3 regions of the Solibacillus sp. NPDC093137 genome follow, and region 2 is predicted to be linked to each of the others. Evidence: predicted binding sites of a transcription regulator. Region 2 holds the regulator's gene; each other region holds the start of a gene.

Region 1 (4,277 bases), on a different contig from region 2:
CTTATATTCATCCTTTAATTGGTATGGCGAATATTTCACCATATGACTTCAATGAAGAATAGAACTAGTCATTTTCGTTCATGTTTGAATGGAAATGACTAGTTTTTTATTGCTTATGGAAAAGTACAATTCTGGACAAATTTATAAAATGCTGTGTTTATATTCAAAGGTAGAGGGAAAATGTTTTAATTATAATAAAAGTTTGAAACAAAACAGGGCATAATAAAATAATGATAACTTTTTGCGGAAAAATCAGAAATTTTGAAAGAAACTATTAATTAATATTAGTTTGCTGGATATGTTAGTATGAAAAAAAACTTATATGACATCCGAAGTTTGATGTCAAATATTACAAAATGAAAAGGTTTTCAAAACTAAAAGAAGAGGTGCACATACATGGATTTCGTATGGGGAATCATAGGTATTCTGGGAGTCGTAGCGATTGCCATAGGGTTATCTAATAACCGTAAAGCAATTCAATGGAGAATTATTATTTCAGGATTAGTTGTCCAGTTGATTTTTGCATTTATCGTATTAAAGTGGTCTTTCGGCCGCGAGAAGCTTATGCAACTTTCTGAAGGTGTTCAGAAGCTGATTGGTTATGCCAACGAAGGGATTAACTTCGTATTCGGCGGTTTAGCAAATCCGGATAATGTTGGATTTGTATTCGCGATGAGCGTTTTAACAATTATTATTTTCTTCTCATCTTTAATCTCTGTCCTTTATTACTTGGGAATTATGCAATTTGTCATTAAGATTATTGGTGGATTCTTATCAAAAGTATTAGGTACAACAAAAGCGGAATCAGTAAATGCTGCTGCCAATATTTTCGTTGGACAAACAGAAGCACCGCTTGTAATTCGTCCATTTTTAAATAAAATGACGAAATCGCAAATGTTCGCAGTTATGACAGGTGGACTTGCATCGGTTTCAGGTTCGGTATTAATCGGTTATTCGTTATTAGGTGTTCCACTTGAATACTTACTGGCGGCAAGTTTCATGGCTGCTCCAGCTGGACTTGTAATGGCGAAATTAATGATTCCTGAAACAGAAGAAGTAAATGAAGATGACTTTAAATTAGAGCGTAATTCTGAAGCGACAAATGTTATTGATGCAGCTGCAGTAGGTGCATCTGACGGATTGAAATTAGCAGTAAATGTTGGAGCAATGCTTTTAAGTTTCATCGCATTAATTGCCTTATTAAACGGTATTTTAGGTGGTATTACAGGATTATTCGGTTTTGAAAATGTAACACTTGAAGGTTTATTAGGTTATGTATTTGCTCCATTAGCATTTTTAATCGGTGTACCTTGGGACGAAGCAGTACGTGCAGGTTCATTTATCGGTCAAAAATTAATCTTAAATGAATTTGTTGCCTACTCTAACTTTGGACCGGTTATCGGCGAGCTTTCTGACAAAACAGCCATTATTATTTCGTTTGCACTTTGTGGTTTTGCAAACTTAAGCTCAATGGGTATTTTAATCGGTGGTTTAGGTGGTATGGCACCGGATAAACGTCCAATGATTGCAAAGCTTGCGATTAAAGCGGTTGCTGCAGGTACATTAGCATCATTACTATCAGCTGCAATTGCTGGTATGTTTATTTAAAATCTTTCAGTGTTCAAGAGACTGTGCTAAAAATATTTTAGCGCAGTCTTTTTTAATACGTAATTTCTGATGCGAGTTTTTCCAGTTCAGACCGATTCTTCAGTACATACCCGCGATTTTGTTTCGTTATATAGCCGGCTTCACTAAATTGTGCTAGGACAAATAACAGGTGGCGATACGATACACCTAAGTAATCACATACTTCTGTATGTTTTTCTTTATAGAATTGTTGATCCGATGATAGTAGAATGAATGAGGCTAATCGGTTTTCCAACGGATAGGCCTGGTTTTGTGTATATTTTGCTGTGGCTGTCGTTGCTTTGTGACTTAAAAAAATACAGAGCATTTTCAGAAACACAGGATCTGCCAATAATTTTTCCTTCACTTCCTGAATGGAAATCGCAAAACATACTGACTTTGATAAAGTTTGAATGCCTTTTGAATAGCGTTCGGCATTTAACAGTTCCATTTCGCCCATAAATGTTGGGGCTGTAATAAAATCGATAAGAGAAATTTTCCCGTTTTTATGGGTAATATATAATTTAGCTTTCCCTTCAACCATGTAATACAAATAGTCAGGGAAGGAATGCTCATGGAAAATAAATTCGCCTTTATCGAATTCATACACATGGATAAATGGAACAATATCAAAAGAAAAATATTGGGAAATCGGGTATTGTTCGATATATGAGAGACTTTCATCTATTGGTAACTTTCTCAAATTATAAAGCAACTCCTTCCAATTAAATATGAGATTTCTCACATTATTGTAGTATTTCTCATGTTAATATTCAACTTAATAAAAAAGAAAAAGGATGAAGACTATGAATAATCAGCGTTGGCTCGCGAAAAACTTCTTTATGTTCTTTATTACATGGGGTATTTTCCTGCCATACTGGACAGGTTGGCTTATTAATGATAAAGGGCTTACGGTTTCGGAAGCGAGCATTATAATGGGCTTTGGACTGGTTGCACGGGCCATCTCGACGATGTTTATTTTCCCGTTTGTTTCTAAAGTAATGAGCAACAAAAATGTGCTGATCTTTTTTACTGCAAGTTCATTAATTGTGACGCTGCTATACATACCGATCAATTCATTCGGCGGCTTATTTTTAATGACGTTACTGTTCAGTGCTTTTTACCCGGCTTTATTACCGGCTGTTGAGAGCAGTGCTTCCACATTAATGCAACATGGAACCATACATTATGGGAAAGCGCGTTCGTTAGGATCTTTCGGGTTTGTCGTCGCTGTATTAATCATCAGTATGATCAGCGGGATGTACGGGGAGCAAATGATCTTATGGATGATGATTTTAGGTTTAACGGCATTGCTCATCATTCAATTCATGCCTGCACCTCAAGTTTTAAGTATAGTGCCTGTAAAAGAGGATGGAAAAACGCTCTCAATGAAGGGTCTATTTGAAGTGAAAAGCTTTATCATCGTATTGTTTGTCGTCATTTTACTTCAGGGGGCACATGCATCGTACTATAACTATGGCTATATTTATTTACAGGATCTGAATGTCAATCCGTTTTATATCGGCATGATTTTAAATGTCGCAGTAATATTTGAAGTTCTTTATTTTTTCAAGGCCGATACAATTTTAACAAAATGGAAACCTTCTTCATTATTGCTTGTTGCGGCAATTGGCTCGAGCGTTCGTTGGATTTTAGTTTACGCATTTCCGAATATGCCGATGTTTATCATATCTCAGGCACTTCACGCTCTGTCATTTGCGATGGCGCATTATGCCTTTATCCGCTATATTTCAAAAGCTTTACCACAGGAGCAGATCCCAAATGCACAGGGGATTTATTCGGCACTTGCAATGAGTTTAAGTGCAGCGATTCTTACATTATTAGGTGGTGCACTTTATGAAATCGAGCCAGGTCTGGCGTTCTTAGGAATGATCATTTGTACAGTGCCTGCAATCCTTTTAATTTTACTGACGAAAAAACGTTTTAATTATTAAGGAATGCCGATTGACAGCACGGTGTCTATTTTTTATAATGAAGAGCATAATAAAATGAAAACGATGATGGAACAAGTACGTATGAATTTCGTGAGCAGAAAGAGATTTCCCGGCTGAAAAAATCTCCCCGAATAAATACTGAAAGCTACTCCAGAGTGCAGCTAATCACTGCCGTTTGCTTACGTTACAAGCACTTGAGATATAATGCATTGCGCATTATAAATTAGGGTGGTACCACGAAATAATAGTCTTCGTCCCTTTACCGGGATGAAGGCTTTTTTTGTTTTCTTCAGCGGATCATTGGGATTTCCGGTGAACAAAGCACTTATTTACGTGAAGGATGTAATTAATTCGTACCAAAATTCATCGACTTCAATAAAAATTAGGAGGAAAAAAATCATGACAACAAAAATTATGACAGGTTCTGAAATTCGTCGTCTTTATTTGAATTTCTTTAAAGAAAAAGGGCATCATATTGAACCATCGGCACCATTAGTTCCAATTAATGACCCATCACTTTTATGGATCAACTCAGGAGTGGCGACATTAAAACCGTATTTTGACGGACGTATCATTCCTGATAACCCGCGTATTACAAACGCACAAAAATCGATTCGTACAAACGATATCGAAAACGTAGGTAAAACAGCACGTCACCATACATTCTTTGAAATGTTAGGGAACTTCTCTATCGGA
Region 2 (4,277 bases):
TATTACTTATATTCATTCCCGGCTTAAAAGATTCCCTTTTACAATTATTTTCTGGTATATCTGAGCAGGATAAACTTATAAAATTATCTGCTTGGTGGTCAACTGTATCATTTGCGGTTGCCTTTATTGTGAGTTTTATATTAATCTCCCGCAATAAGCAATTCTGGGAAGTGTTTAAAGGAGAAAAAGCATCAATAGGAGCTTCTATCGGTTGGGGGATCATCGGTTTCTTCCTAGTCTTTTTAGGGCAGACAATCGGCGCCTACATCGAGCTCGCACTTGGAATTGATATGGGCTCGGAAAATACGGAAGCAATTATGGGGGTCACAAAGGTAGCACCGATTATGATCCTTGCTACTGTCTTTTTAGGACCGATTTTGGAAGAGCTTGTATTCCGCCGTGTTATTTTCGGATCGATTATTCAAAACTATAATTTCTGGATTGCGAGCATAATTAGTGCAATTGTATTCGCTGCGATCCATATGGATTTTACGCACATTTTATTGTATACAATATGCGGTATGATCTTCGCATTTTTATACCATAAAACAAAGCGTCTTCTCACACCGATTATCGCCCATATTCTATTGAATGGTTTCGTCACATTTATCCAAATGAATGCCGATAAGTTTCAAATATAACTTTTGCCCGCTATATAGAATAGCGGGTTTTTTATATTCCCATATATATAGAAAATAAAAAAACGCTACCTCGTTCGATAGCGTTACGTTAACTATTATTCATCTGTTCCATTTGCCTACGCTGCATTTCAAGTAGCTCCTCTACTTGCAGTTCACGTTCACGTTCTTCTTCTGCTAATATGCGTTCTTTTTCAGCCACTTCATATTTTCGATAACCGAGACGTGCAATGACAATACTCAGTTCATATAAAACAAATAGCGGAATCGCAATAATGATATTCGATACTAAATCAGGCGGTGCCAGCAATACCGAAATTACGATCAATACAAAATAGGCATATTTTCGAAATTTCACCATAAGCTTCGGGCTGATGATTCCGAGACGAGAAAGAAACAGTGTAACAACAGGCAATTGAAATAGCACCGCAAAGGGTACAATTAACTTAATTAGAAATGAGAAGAATTCATTAATACCGATTGTTTGCGTAATGTTCAAATCATTGGATAAATCCGTCATAAAGCGCATTATAAATGGAAATAACACAAAATAAGCAAAGGCTATTCCCCCTATACACAGTACAAAAGCATACGGAATATATTTCAATGTTGCCTTACGTTCTGCCTCATGCAAACCAGGTGTTATAAACGCCCATAGCTGGTAAAGCAATAATGGAGATACAATAACGGCAGCTACAATAAATGTAACTTGTAAATAAACGGTTAAAGGATCTGCCGGACTAAATGCGTTCATTGAAAAACTGGCAGCTAGATCACTGCGTTGAATGTATCGAATAAGTGGTTTCGCCGTATAGAAACCGATGAAAAGAGCCATCACGAAGAAAATCGCTACGAAAAATAGGCGTTTTCTAAGCTCTTCCATATGTTCAACTACGGTTAATTCTCTTGAATTCATAGCAAGACATCCTTATTTTACTTTACTTCGTTTTTTTCGTTCTCTTTATGTTCAATCACTTTTTTCTTTGTATCGAAATCGTCATCGTCATCCGTCAAGCCTTTAGTAGCGCTACGGAATTCACGTAAAGTTGTCCCCATCGCACGACCTAATGATGGCAATTTTTTGGGTCCGAATATTAACAAAGCAATCAGCCCAATGATAATCAGGCTCACAGGTGTAATCGCGTTTAGATGTACTATCACTATAGCCACCTCCTCTATTATTATGTATATTTTACATTAATTAACTAGAATATGCTATTTATAGTAATGAACATTTTATTACTTACCTGAGTTTCGCACTAAATACGTAAGAGCCTGTAGTTCTACCGATAGATCAATGTTCATCACTTTAATCGTATCGGGAACAGATAATCGTACTGGTGTGAAATTTAATATACCTTTTGCATTTATTTTAACGAGTCGGTCTGTCATCATTTGTGCTGAGCGGGATGAAACCGTTAATATTGCTAACTCCGCGCCAAATTCCTCATACATTTCCTCCAAACGATCTGGATGGAATACTGGAATATCACTGATCGTCGTTCCTTCCATCGGTGCCTTCGTATCAAATGCAACAACGATACGCGTGTTATGATTTTTTTGGAAGTTATATTTTAGTAAGCCATTTCCCAGATTCCCGACCCCTATTAATGCAACATTCATCACCTCGTCCTGGTCCAGAGTTTGACGGAAAAATTCGAGTAAATACTGGACATCATATCCATATCCCTTTTTACCAAGTGCTCCAAAATAAGAAAAGTCACGTCGAATCGTAGCCGAATCTATTTTCATCGCATCACTTAATTCCTGTGAAGAAATACGCTTTTTACCTTCAGTTGCGAAGTTTTTTAAAAATCGATAATAAAGAGGAAGTCTTTTTGTTGTTGCTTGTGGAATTTTTACTTCTTGTTTCACACATTCTCCTCCTATGTACATTTGGAAATCTTTTTCAAATAATGCCCCGTATAACCTGTCGAGGATGACCAACTTGATTTAATCACATAGTTGTCGCCAAGCGATATGACACGCTTAACATGAACTCCACTCTTTGTGCAGAAGCAAGTTAATCTTACTAAACAAGGAGCGACAAGTAAAGTATCCATCGTTGCGTACAATGTTCCCATCCATTAAACTAAATAGGAGAAACTGAGGTGTAAACATGATTGTCTTACAAGTAAATCAATTATATAAATCCTTTATTACAGATGAAATATTAAGCGGTGTAAAATTAGAAGTACAGCACCGTGATCGTGTGGCATTAGTAGGACGAAACGGTGCCGGCAAGTCCACGTTATTAAAAATAATTGCCGGACAAATGAGCTATGACTCTGGTGAAATTATTATTCCAAAAGATATCCAAGTCGGCTATTTAGAGCAGCATGCAGGCATTGACTCTGAACTTTCGATTTGGGACGAAATGATGACAATTTTCGTAAACCTGCAAAATCAGGAGAAAACGTTGCGTCAACTTGAACAGCAAATGGCCGATCCTGCAATATATGAAGATAGCGAACAGTATGCACGCATTATGGCGGAATATGATCAGTTGCAGCATGACTTTAAAGATGCAGGCGGTTACCAGTATGAAGCCGATACCCGCTCTGTTTTACATGGCATGCAATTTTTCCCTGAAGATTATCAAAAGCCGATTCGCTCTCTATCCGGCGGACAACGGACACGCCTAGCCCTGGCTAAGCTTCTTTTGTCAAAGCCTGACCTCCTTATTTTAGATGAGCCGACCAACCATCTGGATATTGAAACACTTTCCTGGCTGGAAGGCTATTTAAAAGGTTATGATGGCGCGATTTTAATTGTTTCGCATGACCGTTATTTCTTAGATCAGGTCGTGTCGATTGTTTACGAAGTGTCTCGTACAAAAGTGTCGAAGTATGTAGGGAACTATAGTGCCTATTTAGATGAGAAGGCGAAAAACTATGAACGTGATTTAAAAATGTTTGAGCGTCAGATGGATGAAAAGGCCAAACTCGAAACATTTATCCAAAAAAACCTTGCCCGAGCTTCAACTACAAAGATGGCCCAGTCGCGTCGTAAAGTGCTGGAGAAGACAAGTTGGATGGAATCTCCTGATGGCGATGAAAAGAGTGCCAACTTCGGCTTTACAATTGAGCGCCAAAGCGGAAATGACGTGCTGTCGGTGGATAATTTAACAATCGGTTTTACGGACAAGGCTATTTCCAAAAATATTGGGATGCGCGTCTTTAGAGAAGATCGTATTGCACTTGTCGGTCCAAACGGTGTGGGGAAATCTACCTTATTGAAAACAATCGTTCAAGATATCGAGGCACTGGCCGGGGATATCCGTTACGGTACGAATGTTCAAATCGGCTATTATGATCAGGAGCAGGCGAAGCTTCATTCAAATAAATCTGTACTTAGTGAGCTTTGGGATGAATGGCCATTACTGAATGAAAAGGATATCCGCAACATTTTAGGTCGCTTCCTATTTAGTGGAGATGATGTATCAAAAACAGTAAACTCCCTATCAGGTGGAGAAAAGGCGCGACTTGCACTTGCTAAGTTAATGATGCAAAAATCAAATTTCCTTGTACTTGATGAGCCGACAAACCATTTAGACTTGGACAGTAAAGAAATATTGGAAAATGCCTTAATTGATTATCCCGGTACACTGCTATTCGTTTCGCATGACCGCTATTTTAT
Region 3 (4,277 bases), on a different contig from region 2:
TTACAATGTATTTCGCGAAAGATAATTGCGCAAAGTCATGGCGGATTAAATGGAAGAAATAGTCGTAGTGTTCGAGCAGGATTAATTGTTCGAGCTGCTGTTCATTTAAAATAAACAAAGAATTTGATGTATCAAAATCTTTCATCTTCACACCTCTTTCTCGACATTTACTACCATTATAATAGTTTTTTGTTAAAATTTGTTGTTTTTTGCAGAAATAAAAAGACATACCCGAAAGAAAGTGACTTTCGGGTATGTCTATATTAATTAATATGCTAGGCCAAATAACGCTTTAATATGAGTCATATAGCGGATATTTGAAGCTTCTTTCATTAATGAAGCTGGTAAACCTACTAATTGAGTATTGTTTGCCCCAACTGTAGCAATACCGTCTTTGCGGCCTAAAGAACCTAACGTACCTGAGTTAGTAAATTTGAATTCTTTTAGGTCAGCACCTTTAATTTGTGCAAAAATATTGTAACCAGCAATTTCACCTTGCTGCCATGCTACTTGAGCAGTTGGCGCATAGGTTGGACGGTCACCTGGGTTTGGAATATGTGCTGAAGCATCACCAATAACAAATACTTCAGGATGTGAAGTAGATTGTAAGAAGTCATTGATTGTTGCTTTACCGCGATCTGCAGCTAAACCTGATTCTGCTACTAATGGAAGTGGAGCAACTCCACCTGTCCACACTAATGTGTTTGCAACGATTGGCTCACGGTCTTTTAATTGAATAACATTACCTTCAACGCCAGTAACAGGTGTTGATGTAATGAATTCTACACCGCGTTTAGATAATGACTGAGTTGCACGATCGATTAAGTTTTCTGGGAATACCGGTAAGATTTTTGGACCTGCTTCAACTAGTTTAATTTTAAGATCTTCAAATTTAACACCGTATTTCGCCGCAACTTTAGGGAAGTGGTCTACGATTTCACCAACAAGCTCAACGCCTGTTAAACCGCCACCGCCGATAACGATTGTCGCATCTGCTTCGTCTTTTGTTGTTGCATATGCTTTAATGCGTGCTTCGATATGCTCGCGAATTGCATTAGCTTCATCAACTGATTTTAATACGAAAGAGTTTTCCTCTAAACCTGGGATTCCGAAGAAACCAGTTTGGCTACCTAGAGCAACAACTAATGTATCGTATTGTAATGTTTTGCCGTTTGAAAGTACTACATTTTTGCTTTCAACGTTAAAGCTGTTTACTTTTGCGATTTCCAAGTTGATGTCATAACCTTTGAAAATCTTTTCAAGTGGCAATGCTACAGCACCTTCAGCAATTGTACCGCCAGCTAAACGGTGTAATTCAGTAATGATTTGATGTGTAGGGAATTGGTTTACAACTGTAATACGCGCTTCGTCTTTATTTAAATATTTACGAGCTGTTTGTGCTGCTAATACACCAGCAAATCCAGCACCTAAAATAACGATTTCTTTAGTTACCATATTAAAAATCCTCCAATAAAATTAGATTATACAAATTATTTCATTTGTTTACGTTCAGATGCTACTTGTAAAAATGCATTAGCAAAACGTAATGCCCCTTGAACTTGTGGGTCTTTTAACATTTTTAATAAGCCGAATACGCCTACTGTTTCATTGTTAACTTCAGCACGGTCTTTTGCTTCGATCGCTGTTTGTGCCAATGATTTTGCAGTACCAACGACTGGACTAGCCATTTCTGTTACAGCAGCAACTGTATCATTTTTTAATGTTTCGTCAGTTGCAACACTCGTCGCGAAATCATATGCTTTTGTTAATAATGTAGTCATCTCAGCCAATTTCGGTAAGTTATCTACTAAAGTAGTTAATGAAGCTTGTACCTCTGGCTTTAGTAACTGGTCTAATACATCTAATTGCTCTTGTGTAACAGCCATTTTTTCTACCTGCTGATTATTCATTTCTGACATAATAACTCTCCTTTGCCATCACTTAATATTATTTTTTTTTCGAAAATTTTATACCGATTGTAAAAACTTTCACATACCATTCAATAAGCAACGATAGCACAAAGATTCGTTTGTTACAATTAGAAAACGGAAATAAACGACCGAAAAACTTAATTCAAGAATATTCTGTTATATTATTATTTAAAAAAATTTTGTTTTTATGTATTTAGCGTATTTTTGTGTATTTTATAATAAAAATTTCCCTTCATTATTTTTAATATTGGAATTATTTAATAAGTTGTTTCTTATCATTATTAAAGGTTAATTAGGTATTTATATGATAGAAAACAAAAATTCTTTACTAGTAAAAGTGATTCGCCCCCTCCTCTATTTCCCACCATGTTATTTTTCTAAAAAAACTTACTCTCCAAACGGTTGATTTGACTCAATAGGAACCTCCACGTTGCTATGAAACGAAAAAGTGCGTACTTTTTTTAATTTTTAACTGGATCCATAATAAAAAAGCAACGAAATACTTATTCAATTGGAGGATCAATAAATGATTACTAGTTTACAGGATACAATCAAATTAAATAATGAGGTAAAAATGCCAGCAATGGGCCTTGGCGTCTTTCAGGTGGAAAACGACACAACAGTAGAAATTGTTAAAAATGCGATTGAGCTAGGTTACCGCAGCATTGATACAGCCGCTATTTACGGAAACGAAGCGGGTGTTGGCGAGGGCATTAAATTAGCACTGGCCTCTACCGGGTTAAATAGAGAGGACTTATTCATCACATCTAAAGTTTGGAATGCCGGATTAAATTATGAGGAAACTGTTTCAGCTTACGAAGAGAGCTTGGAAAAATTAGGGCTGGACTATTTGGATCTATATTTAATCCACTGGCCAGGTAAAAATAAATTTGCCGAGTCTTGGAGTGCTTTAGAGGATCTGTATATAAAAGGTAAAATCAGAGCAATCGGTGTTTGCAATTTCAATATTTCGCATTTGCAGGATTTAATGAAAAACGCTCGGGTAACACCAGTCATTAACCAAGTTGAGTTTCACCCGCGCTTACAACAACAATCATTACGTGCATTTTGCAAAGAGCACAATATTCAATTGGAAGCTTGGGCTCCATTAATGCAAGGCGGTCTACTCGAAGATCCGACGATTGCAAAGATTGCCGAAAAGTATGGAAAATCAAATTCACAAGTTATTTTACGTTGGGATATTCAAAATAGAGTTATCACGATTCCTAAATCCGTTCGTAAAGAGCGGATGGCGCAAAATGCCGACATTTTTGACTTTAGTCTTACTGATGAAGAAATGCAGATTATTAATGCGATGAATTTAGATAAACGGGTCGGTCCGGATCCGGTAGTTTTTGATTTCTAATTTGAATGGAAGATTTGAAGAGACGAAAAGCCTCAAGTTTTTTGAGGCTTTCATTATTTTCATTAGGATAGTTTTTGCTCAGCAATATCATCATCACGCTGCATAAGAAGAACTTCTTCACCATTCTCTTTTAATTTATCGATATGTTTCTCCCCCCACGTGCAAAGTAAGTTGAGCACCGGCTCCATCTCGTGTCCATATGGGGTTAAGGAATATTCCACTTTCGGCGGTACTTGGTTGTACACCTTACGATTAATTAAACCGCATTGCTCAAGTTCGCGTAATTGGGACGTCAGCATTTTCTGTGAAATGCCGGGAATTAACCGGCGAAATTCATTCGTCCGGATTTGACCATGGTGATTGAGGTGACATAGAATGACTGGTTTCCATTTACCCCCAATGACTTCGAGTGTTGCTTCGACACCAATATTATAAACTTTTTTCATTTTGAAACCCCCAGTATTATCAAAAGTAACTAAAAGTACTGTACATGCTTTTTTTGTATGTATGAATAATACTATACCCTATAAAATAAATCAAAGGAGTTATTTTAATATGTCTACATTAAAAACACCAAACGCCAGATTAACACTTCTTGCGTTAGCAATCAGTTCGTTTGGTATCGGTTCCACAGAATTTATTAGCGTTGGATTGCTCCCGCTTATCACAAATGAGTTTGGTATTACTTTAAGTACTGCAGGATTAACAGTATCAATCTATGCATTAGGCGTTACAATCGGAGCACCAATTTTAACCGTTTTAACATCCCGGCTTGACCGTAAAAAGGTGCTGCTGATCGTAATGGTACTTTTTATCGTCGGTAATTTATGGGTAGCGATAGCACCAACATTTACTTTACTGTTGATCGGACGCATTATTTCTGCTTTTGCCCATGGTGTATTTATGTCGATTGCGGCGGTTATAGCTGCTGACGTTGTGGCACCAAACAAACGGGCAAGTGCCATCGCTTTTATGTTTAC

The links. Region 2 encodes Rex, which represses fermentation and respiration genes when NADH is low (regulators of the CRP and FNR family bind a similar motif). Its sites were predicted from a motif close to TTGTGAAATATTTCACAA; they were not measured.
Region 1: yeiL (transcriptional regulator YeiL) is a predicted target of Rex. The motif match lies at 2,356-2,373, and genes of this name have one in related genera.
Region 3: ACQKN3_RS04275 (DUF1641 domain-containing protein) is a predicted target of Rex. The motif match lies at 1,977-1,994, and genes of this name have one in related genera.

The regions. Positions count from the first base shown of each region.
Region 1 is NZ_JBNNVH010000001.1:334,795-339,071, forward strand. Features, by position in the region: gene recD2 (SF1B family DNA helicase RecD2) at 1-62, shown strand, start outside; gene ACQKN3_RS01595 (NupC/NupG family nucleoside CNT transporter) at 397-1,608, shown strand; gene yeiL (transcriptional regulator YeiL) at 1,661-2,329, opposite strand; gene ACQKN3_RS01605 (MFS transporter) at 2,433-3,581, shown strand; T-box leader at 3,636-3,843, shown strand; gene alaS (alanine--tRNA ligase) at 3,981-4,277, shown strand, end outside.
Region 2 is NZ_JBNNVH010000011.1:5,705-9,981, reverse strand. Features, by position in the region: gene ACQKN3_RS19705 (CPBP family intramembrane glutamic endopeptidase) at 1-641, shown strand, start outside; gene tatC (twin-arginine translocase subunit TatC) at 730-1,554, opposite strand; gene tatA (twin-arginine translocase TatA/TatE family subunit) at 1,572-1,799, opposite strand; gene ACQKN3_RS19690 (redox-sensing transcriptional repressor Rex) at 1,878-2,513, opposite strand; gene ACQKN3_RS19685 (ABC-F family ATP-binding cassette domain-containing protein) at 2,758-4,277, shown strand, end outside.
Region 3 is NZ_JBNNVH010000001.1:822,338-826,614, reverse strand. Features, by position in the region: gene ACQKN3_RS04285 (serine protease) at 1-145, opposite strand, end outside; gene ACQKN3_RS04280 (NAD(P)/FAD-dependent oxidoreductase) at 268-1,455, opposite strand; gene ACQKN3_RS04275 (DUF1641 domain-containing protein) at 1,491-1,919, opposite strand; gene ACQKN3_RS04270 (aldo/keto reductase) at 2,458-3,297, shown strand; gene ACQKN3_RS04265 (winged helix-turn-helix transcriptional regulator) at 3,360-3,743, opposite strand; gene ACQKN3_RS04260 (MFS transporter) at 3,853-4,277, shown strand, end outside.